DNA from 3 places in the Cupriavidus sp. 01L415 genome. Region 1 is predicted to be linked to each of the others. Evidence: predicted binding sites of a transcription regulator. Region 1 holds the regulator's gene; each other region holds the start of a gene.
What was found. The regulator LexA, encoded in region 1, represses DNA repair genes until DNA is damaged. The targets are predictions, from matches to a motif close to ACTGTATNNNNATACAGT.
Positions count from the first base shown of each region.

Region 2: a site for LexA is predicted at 1,274-1,291, ahead of AC1DOX_RS01805 (CppA family protein). Genes of this name have one in related genera too.
Region 3: a site for LexA is predicted at 1,683-1,700, ahead of recA (recombinase RecA). Genes of this name have one in related genera too.

Region 1 is NZ_JBFTSP010000002.1:204,292-207,567, forward strand. It holds gene AC1DOX_RS06210 (hypothetical protein) at 551-811, shown strand; tRNA gene AC1DOX_RS06215 (tRNA-His) at 921-996, shown strand; gene lexA (transcriptional repressor LexA) at 1,691-2,347, opposite strand; gene AC1DOX_RS06225 (asparaginase) at 2,564-3,276, shown strand, end outside.
Region 2 is NZ_JBFTSP010000001.1:387,737-391,012, reverse strand. It holds gene AC1DOX_RS01810 (thiamine pyrophosphate-binding protein) at 1-926, shown strand, start outside; gene AC1DOX_RS01805 (CppA family protein) at 941-1,258, opposite strand; gene AC1DOX_RS01800 (substrate-binding domain-containing protein) at 1,359-2,054, opposite strand; gene AC1DOX_RS01795 (tripartite tricarboxylate transporter substrate binding protein) at 2,127-3,119, opposite strand; gene AC1DOX_RS01790 (tripartite tricarboxylate transporter substrate binding protein) at 3,175-3,276, opposite strand, start outside.
Region 3 is NZ_JBFTSP010000008.1:127,656-130,931, reverse strand. It holds gene recX (recombination regulator RecX) at 1-341, opposite strand, end outside; gene recA (recombinase RecA) at 425-1,489, opposite strand; gene AC1DOX_RS15490 (response regulator) at 1,768-2,457, shown strand; gene AC1DOX_RS15485 (sensor histidine kinase) at 2,470-3,276, shown strand, end outside.

The sequences.
Region 1 (3,276 bases):
TGCGCTTTTGAGGTAGGTATCCTGCATTCCGGTACCGCGAGTATTCCCCATCTCTTGCGCCGAAATAATGGATCGCAGAAGTTGCGAACTATTTCAGGCGATCTGCGGTGTCAAAAATTAAAACCCTGCAGACGAAAAAAAGCAGGCGACACTTGTATCCAAGGTCGCCTGACGGGAATGTCGAGGGGGGTCAATGTCCCTCTTGGAAGAGTATCTAACATCACGGCTCAGGCGTTGAACCCTGCATTGGTGGGGACTACCTGCCATCGCCATGAAATTGCCGCTTGTTGGCGTTTCACGGGTAGTCATTCTTTCGGGCTGTTCCACGCTGACTTGGAGGCGGCCTGCGGCGACTGTCATGCGGCGTCAACGTCATGCTACGATCGCCGCCATGCCGCTACAGTCGGCATGTGGGCGTGAACCCAGTTCGTGTATGGGTTCCAGTGGGGAATAAAAAGCAATTGGGCTGGCCGGTCAGCAGTAGCGCAGTTTCAGGGAAGAACATGGCCGTCGCAAAGGGGAACGGAAGCAAGCCCTGGAGGTGTAGGAAATGGAAGCGGAAGAACAGTTCGGCGAGGTCTTTGAAGACTTCCGTCTGATCTGGGTGGCTGAACGGCTGCAGGATGGCAAGTGGACAGCGCGATATTGCTGGCATCCTGGCACGTCCATCGAAGCGGGCAAGGCGTTGCAGCGCGAAGTTCTGAACGGAAAATCCAAGCGCTTGCTCGGGCTGTTTCCCACAGAAGCAGCGACTGTCGCTGCGATCAAGGAGGCGGTGCTGCTGGAAGCGAAGTGGCAGGGCAAGCGATGATGCAGGAAACTTCAGATTTTTTTGTGCGGGATACTAGCCATCCCCCCAAAAGCCTTGTAGAATCTTGTTTTTCGTTGATCGGCCCCGCCGGTTGGCAAAAATCTCTACGGTGGCTGTAGCTCAGTTGGTAGAGTKCKGGATTGTGATTCCTGTCGTCGTGGGTTCGAGTCCCATCAGCCACCCCAAAAAATTCCTGAAACAGCGCATCTTCGGATGCGCTGTTTTGCTTTCTGCTCCATGTTCCGCGCATCGGCCAAATAGCGCCGCATGCCTTGCGCTCGCATGCATCACGGCGATCCTGATCTCGAACGTGGTCAACGCATTGGCTCCCGATTCAAAGTTGCGCGGCCATGCATCTGGGCGAAAAAAAACCGGCACTCGCGGGGCAACAAGTCCGGTCCTGCGCTGCGGCACGTGTGCGCCAGTGATTCGATAGCGCGCAAATGAGCTTGAGCAGCCTCCCTCCAGATCTGAAGAGTACCTATTTACACCTTATGAGCGCACAACTGCGCTTCTTGCAAGGGCGTGAAGAGTGCACGACTGCAGCGTTTTTGAAGTGCCGTCGAGAGGCGGTAGGCGCTGGCTCAGACGGCTAGCTTCGCGGGGGAATCGGCTAGCTCGAGCATTCGGCAGATGGCTGCCATGCTGCCGACCATCGTACGACGCTGTGCGCCCTGGTAGACGCGAACGCCCTTGGTTTGCCGGAACGGCACCGGTTTGACCGGGCGCCGGGAAGCAATGTGGTTGACTGGCAGCATGGCAACACCTCGTGATTTGCGACAGCAGGGGTCCGCGCCCGTCGTTCGAAAAGAACGGGGCGGCGTTGGCAAAGCAAAGCGGGTGACTAGGACAGGCGGACGCCTGCCGGAGTCTGGGAAGTCAGAAGCCTGAAGAGCGGATCAGCCCCACGGCAATGCCTTCCAGGGAAAATTCCTCGCGGCCGGCCTGCACCACGATGTTGGCAAAATCAGGGTTCTCGGCGATCAATTCGATGGTGTCGCCCCGTTTTTTCAAGCGTTTGACGGTGACGTCGTCACCAAGCCGCGCCACGACGATTTTGCCATTCGGTGCTTCGCTGGCTTTCTTCACCGCCAACAGGTCGCCATCCAGGATGCCTGCGTCGCGCATGCTCAGGCCGCGCACGCGCAGCAAGTAATCGGGGCGCTCGTCAAACACGGACGCGTCCACGTGGTATTGGCGATCGATATGCTCTGCAGCCAGTATCGGGCTGCCGGCAGCAACACGGCCCACCAGCGGTAGCGTCAATTGCAGTACGCCGGCCATCGGCAGCGAAAACTGGTCCGATAATTCTGAATCGCTACGGGCTACCTTGAGACGGATGCCGCGCGACGCGCCAGGTGTGAGTTCGATCACGCCCTTGCGTGCCAGCGCACGCAGATGCTCCTCCGCCGAATTAGGCGAGGAGAAGCCGAATTCGGCGGCGATCTCGGCGCGCGTGGGGGGAAAGCCGGTGCTTCGGATCGCGTTGCGAATCAGGTCGAAGATCTGCTGCTGCCGGGGTGTCAGGGTCGCCATGGGTCGCCGGTCTCTCGTGCCGAAGCACTGTATGTTTAAACAGTATGCTGTGATTTTATACAGTATCGAGTGAAGTGCAAGCACAATTTGAGAGGCGGGGACTCGACATCGCGGTTTCGCCACGTCTTTGCCGCGGGTTTGTCATGGGTCAGCGCAGGCGGCGCGGCAGTTACAATCGGCGCGCATCGACTGATCCGATCCGACGTCCCTCTATATATGTCCGCATCCCCGCCCCGCATTGTTGTGCTCGCTACCGGCGGCACCATCGCCGGTTCTTCCGGCAACCCAGCCAGCAGTGCGCAGTATCAGGCTGCTACCGTTCCCGTCTCCGCGCTGGTCCAGGCCGTGCCCGCGCTGGCAGATGTCGCGCGCATCGAAGCCGAGCAAGTGGCGCAGGTGGATAGCAAGGACATGTCGTTCGGCCTGTGGGCGACGCTTGCCCGGCGCGTGACGCACTGGTCGGCGCAGCCGGATGTGGCTGGCATCGTCATCACGCACGGTACCGATACGCTGGAGGAAACGGCCATGTTCCTGCATTTGACGCAGACATGTCCCGTGCCAGTGGTAATGACCGCTGCCATGCGCCCGTCGACTTCGCTATCCGCCGATGGCCCTTTGAATTTGCTCGATGCGGTGCGCGTGGCCGCCAGCCCCAGTGCGCGCGGAAAAGGCGTGCTGGTCGTGCTCAATCAGGAGATCCATGCGGCGCGCGATGTCACCAAGGCCCATACTTCGGCCGTGAACGCCTTTGTGTCGCCTGTCGCGGGACCACTGGGGTTCGTGCAGGATGACTTCGTCCGGTTCGTTCGTGTACCGCAGTTCCTGGGTGCGTCGCCGTTGGCGGTGCCAACGCGCTGGCCGCTCGTTGAGATTATTGCCAGTTATGCGCAGCCGGGCAGGGTGGCTATCGATGCGATGGTGGGGGCGGG
Region 2 (3,276 bases), on a different contig from region 1:
ATCCGCACTACATCGGCCACCTGAGCCTGGGCGTGAGCCCCAGGCTGGCCGAGCGCGTGAAGACGGCGGACCTGATCGTAGCCTTCGGCACCCGGCTGGGCGATATCGCCACGGACGGCTATACGCTGCTGGAAGCCCCGCAACCGAAGCAGAAACTCGTCCACATCCATGCGGACAGCGCCGAACTGGGTCGCGTGTATCAGGCAGCCCTGCCGATCCATGCGGGCATCGAGGCCGGTGCCGCGATGCTGGCCGCCCTGCAGCCGCCATCGGCCCCGGCCTGGCATGACTGGACCGCAGGGGCCCGCGCCGAGCACGAAGCCTTCGTCTCCCCGCCGAAGCCCCATCCAGAGCTGACCGGTGTGGACATGACCGCCGCCATGGCGCACCTGAACGCGGTCTTGCCGGAAGACGCGATCCTGACCAACGGCGCCGGCAACTACACGGTCTGGCTGCACCGCTTCTATGCCTACAAGCGGGCGCGGACCGAGTTGGCGCCAACGTGCGGGGCGATGGGCTACGGACTGCCGGCGGCCATCGCCGCCAAGCTCCGGTCGCCGGAGACGACCGTGGTCTGCCTGGCCGGCGACGGCTGCTTCCTGATGTATCCGCAGGAAATCGCCACGGCCGCCGCGCATGGCGCGAACCTGGTGGTCATCGTGGTGAACAATCGCATGTACGGCACGATCCGGATGCACCAGGAGCGGCGCTATCCGGGCCGGCAGAGCGGGACGACGATCGCCAATCCGGATTTCGTGGCGATGGCTCGCGCATGTGGCGCCTGGGCGGAGCGCGTGGAAAAGACGGAAGATTTCGCGGCCGCATTCGAGCGCGCCCGCAACGCCGGCCAGCCAGCCGTGCTGGAGCTCATGACCGATCCGCTCCAGATCACGCCGGCGATGCGCGTCACCGACTTGCCCGCGTAGTTGTCCGTATCGTCCTAGAACAGTGAACCCTGCGGCCGGGCCTCGTGCCCGGCTTTTTCACGTCCGGCGGCAGGCTGGCTGAGGATCTGGCGGATCTTTTCCAGGTATTGCTCGCCAACGGCGCGATGCAAATGCCGCGCCTCGTCCGCAAATGCGCGGCGCGACGGCGGGCGAATGTTCAGCATGCGGCAAATCGTTGAAAGATAAGGCTTTTTCCCGTCACTGGCGGCCCGGCGGGCGGCTGAGAGCAGTGCCGCATCGGAAATGCGTCCCCGCAGCCATCCCAGGACCAGGCGGTCATATTCGTTCTGCACACGGATCAGATGCTCCATTACGCCCACTCCGATACTGTTCATTTATACAGTTACTGTAAATATATACAGTGAATCGGATATTTCAAGGCGCGCGTGGTGCTAGTGACAGCGCCGAGGTTCAAAAACCAAAACCACTACGCTTGCGCAGCGCGACCGACTCCTCACCGGCCAGCACCTCGACAAACTTCGCCGCCAGCGCGGGTGACCGTCCCCGGCTGCAAACGGCTGCGGTGTACACCGTGCTCAACGCGTGTGCCGCGGGTAGTTCGCCCACCAGACGCACGCCCGGCGTGTAGAGGATTTCGGTCACCTGCGTGCAGCCCAGCATGCCTTCGCCCTCGCTGCGCGCGAGCTCGCGCATGGCAGTGGCTCCGTTCGGAAATTCGTGGATGCGCCCGGCCAGCGCTTCGGCCAGCCCCAGTGCCTTCAGCATGCCCGCGATGTGGATGCCCGCGCTCGACTTGGTCATGTCCGGCACGTAGAGGCCGCGCGCCGCCGCGAGTGTGGCCTTCAGCGCCTCGCTGGTGCCAACCGCCGCGGCGGGCATGCCCTCGCGCACCGCGACGCCGGTGGCCACGGGCCCTAGCGCGCGTGCGCTGCCAGGTACGACGTGGCCTTGTGCGGCAAGCTGTTCGATCAGCGCCGCCGACAGCACTAACAGGTCGCAGGGCTCGCCGGCCAGCAGCTTGTCGCGCATTGTGCCGACGGCGCCGAAGGTCGGGGCGAGGGTGCAGCCGTTGGCATGCTCAAAGTTCTGCTGCAGCCCGGTCACCACGGCCTGGGCTGCGCCGCCGCTGAAGATGGTCAGGTTCATTGTTGTTCCATCGATTTCAAAAGAATAATCAGGAGGCCTCGCCCGCGTCGAGCGAGACGACGCCGCACGTCATCAGTCCACCGTGATGCGAGCCGACTCAACGATCTTGCGCCACTTCGCGATGTCCTGATTCAGGTATTGCGTAAAGGCCGCGGGCGACATCGTCATGCCTTCGATGCCGCTCCTGGCCCACTGTGCGCGCACGGTCGGGTCTTGCACGGCCTTTGTGATCCGCTGGTTGAGCTGATCGACGATCGGCTGCGGCGTGCCCTTGGGCGCGAGGATGCCGAGCCACAGCGTGGCGGTGTAGTCGGGCAACCCCAGTTCGGCCATGGTCGGCACGTCGGGCATCACGCTCGAACGCGTCTTGCCGGTGGTGGCCAGCGCGCGCACCTTGCCGGTGGCGATCAGGTCCGTCATGGTACTGACCGCATCGAGCATCATGTCGACCTGGCCGCCAAGCACGTCGGTGCGCGCACCGCCGCTGCTCTTGTACGGGATGTGCACGATGTCGATGCCCGCCATGTTCTTGAAGAGCTCACCGGCCATGTGGTAGGGCGTGCCAGTGCCGGAGGAGGCGTAGTTGAGCTTGCCCGGCGCGGCCTTGGCATACTTGATCAGATCAGGCAGCGTTTTCGGCGCGAGACCCTCACGCACCACCAATACCAGGGGCGCTTCGTTCACCGGTGCCACTGCCACAAAGTCGCGCATCAGCGCATAGGGCTTCTGGCGCAGTAGCGATTCGTTCACGGTCTGCGTGTTCGACATCATCAGCAGCGTGTAGCCGTCGGCCGGTGCCTTGGCCACGAACAGGGTTCCGATGACCGCTCCGGCACCGGGGCGGTTTTCGACGATGAAAGGCTTGCCGCTTTCGCGGCTCAGCTTTTCGGCCAGCACGCGGGCGTACACGTCGGCAGATCCGCCCGGTCCAAAAGGCACGACGATGGTTACCGGGCGCGATGGATACGCCGACGCATCTTCGGCCCTGGCCGCCGCGCTCAGCCCGAGCGAAAACGCGGCGAGCGCAAGCGCGGCCAGGCCGCGCACTGATCCTGCTTTCCACATGGGTTGTCTCCTTTTGTTCTTGTCGTGTGGCCTGTATCAGTGCCCAGCCAATCGCCTATTCCACCTTTCCGATCTTGCGCACGGCGGTGGCGATCTTGCCGGCATCCTTGTCCCAGTACGCCTGGAACTGGGGCGAATCCATGTAGAGGACCGGCGA
Region 3 (3,276 bases), on a different contig from region 1:
AAGCGCTTGCGCCAGACTTCGCGCGCGCGCTCGAACTCGGATTCGCGCAAGCGGTCCTGCAGCGCATGCAGTTGATCGTTGGCCAGTTGATGCGTCTTGGCCTCCTGCATCACACGCGCCGCGCCATAGCGGCTGGCGCGCCGGTGGACAAGGCTGTCGACAAAACGCGCGTTGGACAGCCAGTTTTCCCGTTCCAGCGCATCCAGCAACGTCTCGACTTCCTCGGCCGACTCGGCATGTGGCGCCAGCTTGCGCGCCAGTTCCGCGCGGCTGTGCTCGCGCCGGGAGAGGTAGCCAACGGCGCGGGCCTTCAGGGAAAGAGGAGGACGTGAGCCAGCCATCGGGAGTCGTCAGGAAGTCGTCAAAAAGAAAAAAAGCCGCCGCACTGTCATGCGACGGCCTTTGGTCACCGGGGAAGCGTGTCTCAGCCTTCGATCTCAGCCGGGGCGGCACTTGCGGTGTTGTTCAGCAGGGCCACGCCCAGCGCCGCGCGGACCTTGTTTTCGATCTCGTCGGCGATATCCGGGTTCTCGCGCAGGTACTCGCGGGCGTTGTCCTTGCCCTGGCCGATCTTCTCGCCGTTGTAGCTGTACCACGCGCCGGCCTTCTCGACGATCTTGGCGTCCACGCCGAGGTCGATGATCTCGCCCTGGCGAGAGATGCCCTGGCCGTACAGGATGTCGAAGAACGCCTCGCGGAACGGGGGCGATACCTTGTTCTTCACCACCTTGACCTTGGTCTCGTTGCCGACCACCTCGTCGCCCTTCTTGATCGAGCCGATGCGGCGGATGTCCAGTCGGACCGAAGCGTAGAACTTCAGCGCGTTACCGCCGGTGGTGGTTTCGGGTGAACCAAACATCACGCCGATCTTCATGCGGATCTGGTTGATGAAGATCACCAGGCAGTTGGTGCGCTTGATCGTGCCGGTCAGCTTGCGCAGCGCCTGGCTCATCAGGCGGGCCTGCAGGCCGGGCAGCGAATCGCCCATTTCGCCTTCGATTTCAGCCTTCGGCACCAGCGCGGCCACGGAGTCGATCACGATCATGTCGATCGAACCCGAGCGCACCAGCGCGTCGGTGATCTCCAGCGCCTGCTCGCCCGTGTCCGGCTGCGAAATCAGCAGGTCGTTGACGTTCACGCCCAGCTTGCCGGCGTAGTTGACGTCCAGCGCATGCTCGGCGTCGATGAAGGCGCAGGTGCCGCCCAGCTTCTGCATCTCGGCCACCACCTGCAGTGTCAGCGTGGTCTTGCCAGACGATTCCGGACCGTAGATCTCGACCACGCGGCCGCGCGGCAGGCCGCCGACGCCCAATGCGATATCCAGGCCCAGCGAGCCGGTGGAGACCACCTGGATGTCCTGCTCGATGTCCCCATCGCCCAGGCGCATGATCGAACCCTTGCCGAACTGCTTCTCGATCTGGGAGAGCGCGGCGGCAAGCGCCTTCTGCTTCTCAGCGCTCACGCCGGCGCCGGCCTTCTTGTCGTCCATGGTCGTCCTTGAGTCAATGGTGTATAAATAGGCCGCATATGCGGCGCGTGCCTGATTTTTAAGCATTTTCCGAGATCAGGCGAGATCGGACGAGCTTTGATACGGGATCCCGGAGGGACTCCGGCGATCTCTGGTACGCGACCCGGCGCCTGCGCAAACTGCCTTCTGCGGCAGCGCCTGCGGAATGTCGGGTACTGTATAAAAAAACAGTATGCTTGGCAAGCCCCACCGGCACCGCGGCCGGCGGGCGGCGATGCCGGCCACGGGTGGAGACAACCATGCGGATTCTGATCGCCGAAGACGACGATGTGCTGGCAGACGGCCTCACGCGTTCCCTGCGCCATTCCGGCTATGCCGTCGACCACGTCGCCAATGGCGTGGAGGCCGATTCGGCCCTGTCGACCCAGAATTTCGATCTGCTGATCCTGGATCTGGGTCTGCCGCGCATGCCCGGACTGGAAGTGCTCAAGCGGCTGCGCGCCCGGGGCGCCATGCTCCCGGTGATGATACTGACCGCAGCCGACGGCGTGGATGAACGCGTCAAGGGCCTGGATCTTGGCGCCGACGACTATATGGCCAAGCCCTTTGCCCTGTCGGAACTCGAGGCGCGCGTGCGCGCGCTCGTCCGGCGCGGCGCGGGCGGCGGCGCCACGCTGATGCGCCACGGTCCGCTGGCGTTCGACCAGGTCGGCCGCATCGCCTACCTGAACGAGCAGTTACTGGACCTGTCGGCACGCGAGATCGGCCTGCTGGAGATCCTGCTCACGCGCTGCGGGCGGCTGGTGTCCAAGGAACAGTTGGTGGACCACCTGTGCGAATGGGGCGAGGAAGTCAGCAACAACGCGATCGAGGTCTATGTGCACCGCCTGCGCAAGAAGATCGAGATCGGCGGCATCCGTATTGCCACCGTGCGCGGACTGGGCTACTGCCTCGAGAAATTCCAGCCGGCGGTGGCGACGCATGGATAAGCCGGGGGCGGCATGAGCCTGCTGCGATTGCCCTGGCGGCGCCACGCCGCCGGTGCTGCCCGTCCAGTCGAACCGCCACGGCCCACGCTGGCCGATGCGGCGGCGGAAGATGCGGCGCTGGCCGACGCGCTTCCCCACCTGGAAGAGTCGGCCGCGCATCCGGCGCCACGCTCGCTGTTCGGCGAGATCCTGGACTGGATGCTCGCGCCGCTGCTGCTGCTCTGGCCGATGAGCATCGCAGTCACCTACCTGGTCGCCAAATCCATTGCCAACGGCCCCTTCGACCGTTCGCTGGAAGCCAGCGCCATCGTGCTGTCGCAACAGGTACGCGAGGTCAACGGCCGCGTGACGCTGCAACTGCCGCTGTCCGCGCGCGAGATCCTGCGTGCCGACGAAACCGACAATATCTACTACCAGGTCGTCGGCAAGCACGGCGAATATGTGGCGGGCGATCACGACCTGCCGCTGCCGTCCGAGGAAGATCAGGGCCACGCCGGCCTGGTGTCCCTGCGCGACGAGCGCGTCGCCGGCAACGACGTGCGCGTGGCCTACACCTACGTGGACCTGAAGAATGTGGGCGGCACGCAGCCAGTGCTGGTGCAGGTGGCCGAAACGCTCGACAAGCGCGCGCGGCTGGCCAACGAAATCATCAAAGGCGTGATCCTGCCGCAGTTCGTGATCCTGCCGCTGGCCGTGGTGCTGGTGTGGTTCGGACTCACGCGGGGGCTGGCACCGCTTACCGCGATCCAGCAGCGCATTCGCGCACGCAACCCCGGCGACACCAGCCCCATCGACGAAAGTGCCGCGCCGCAAGAAATC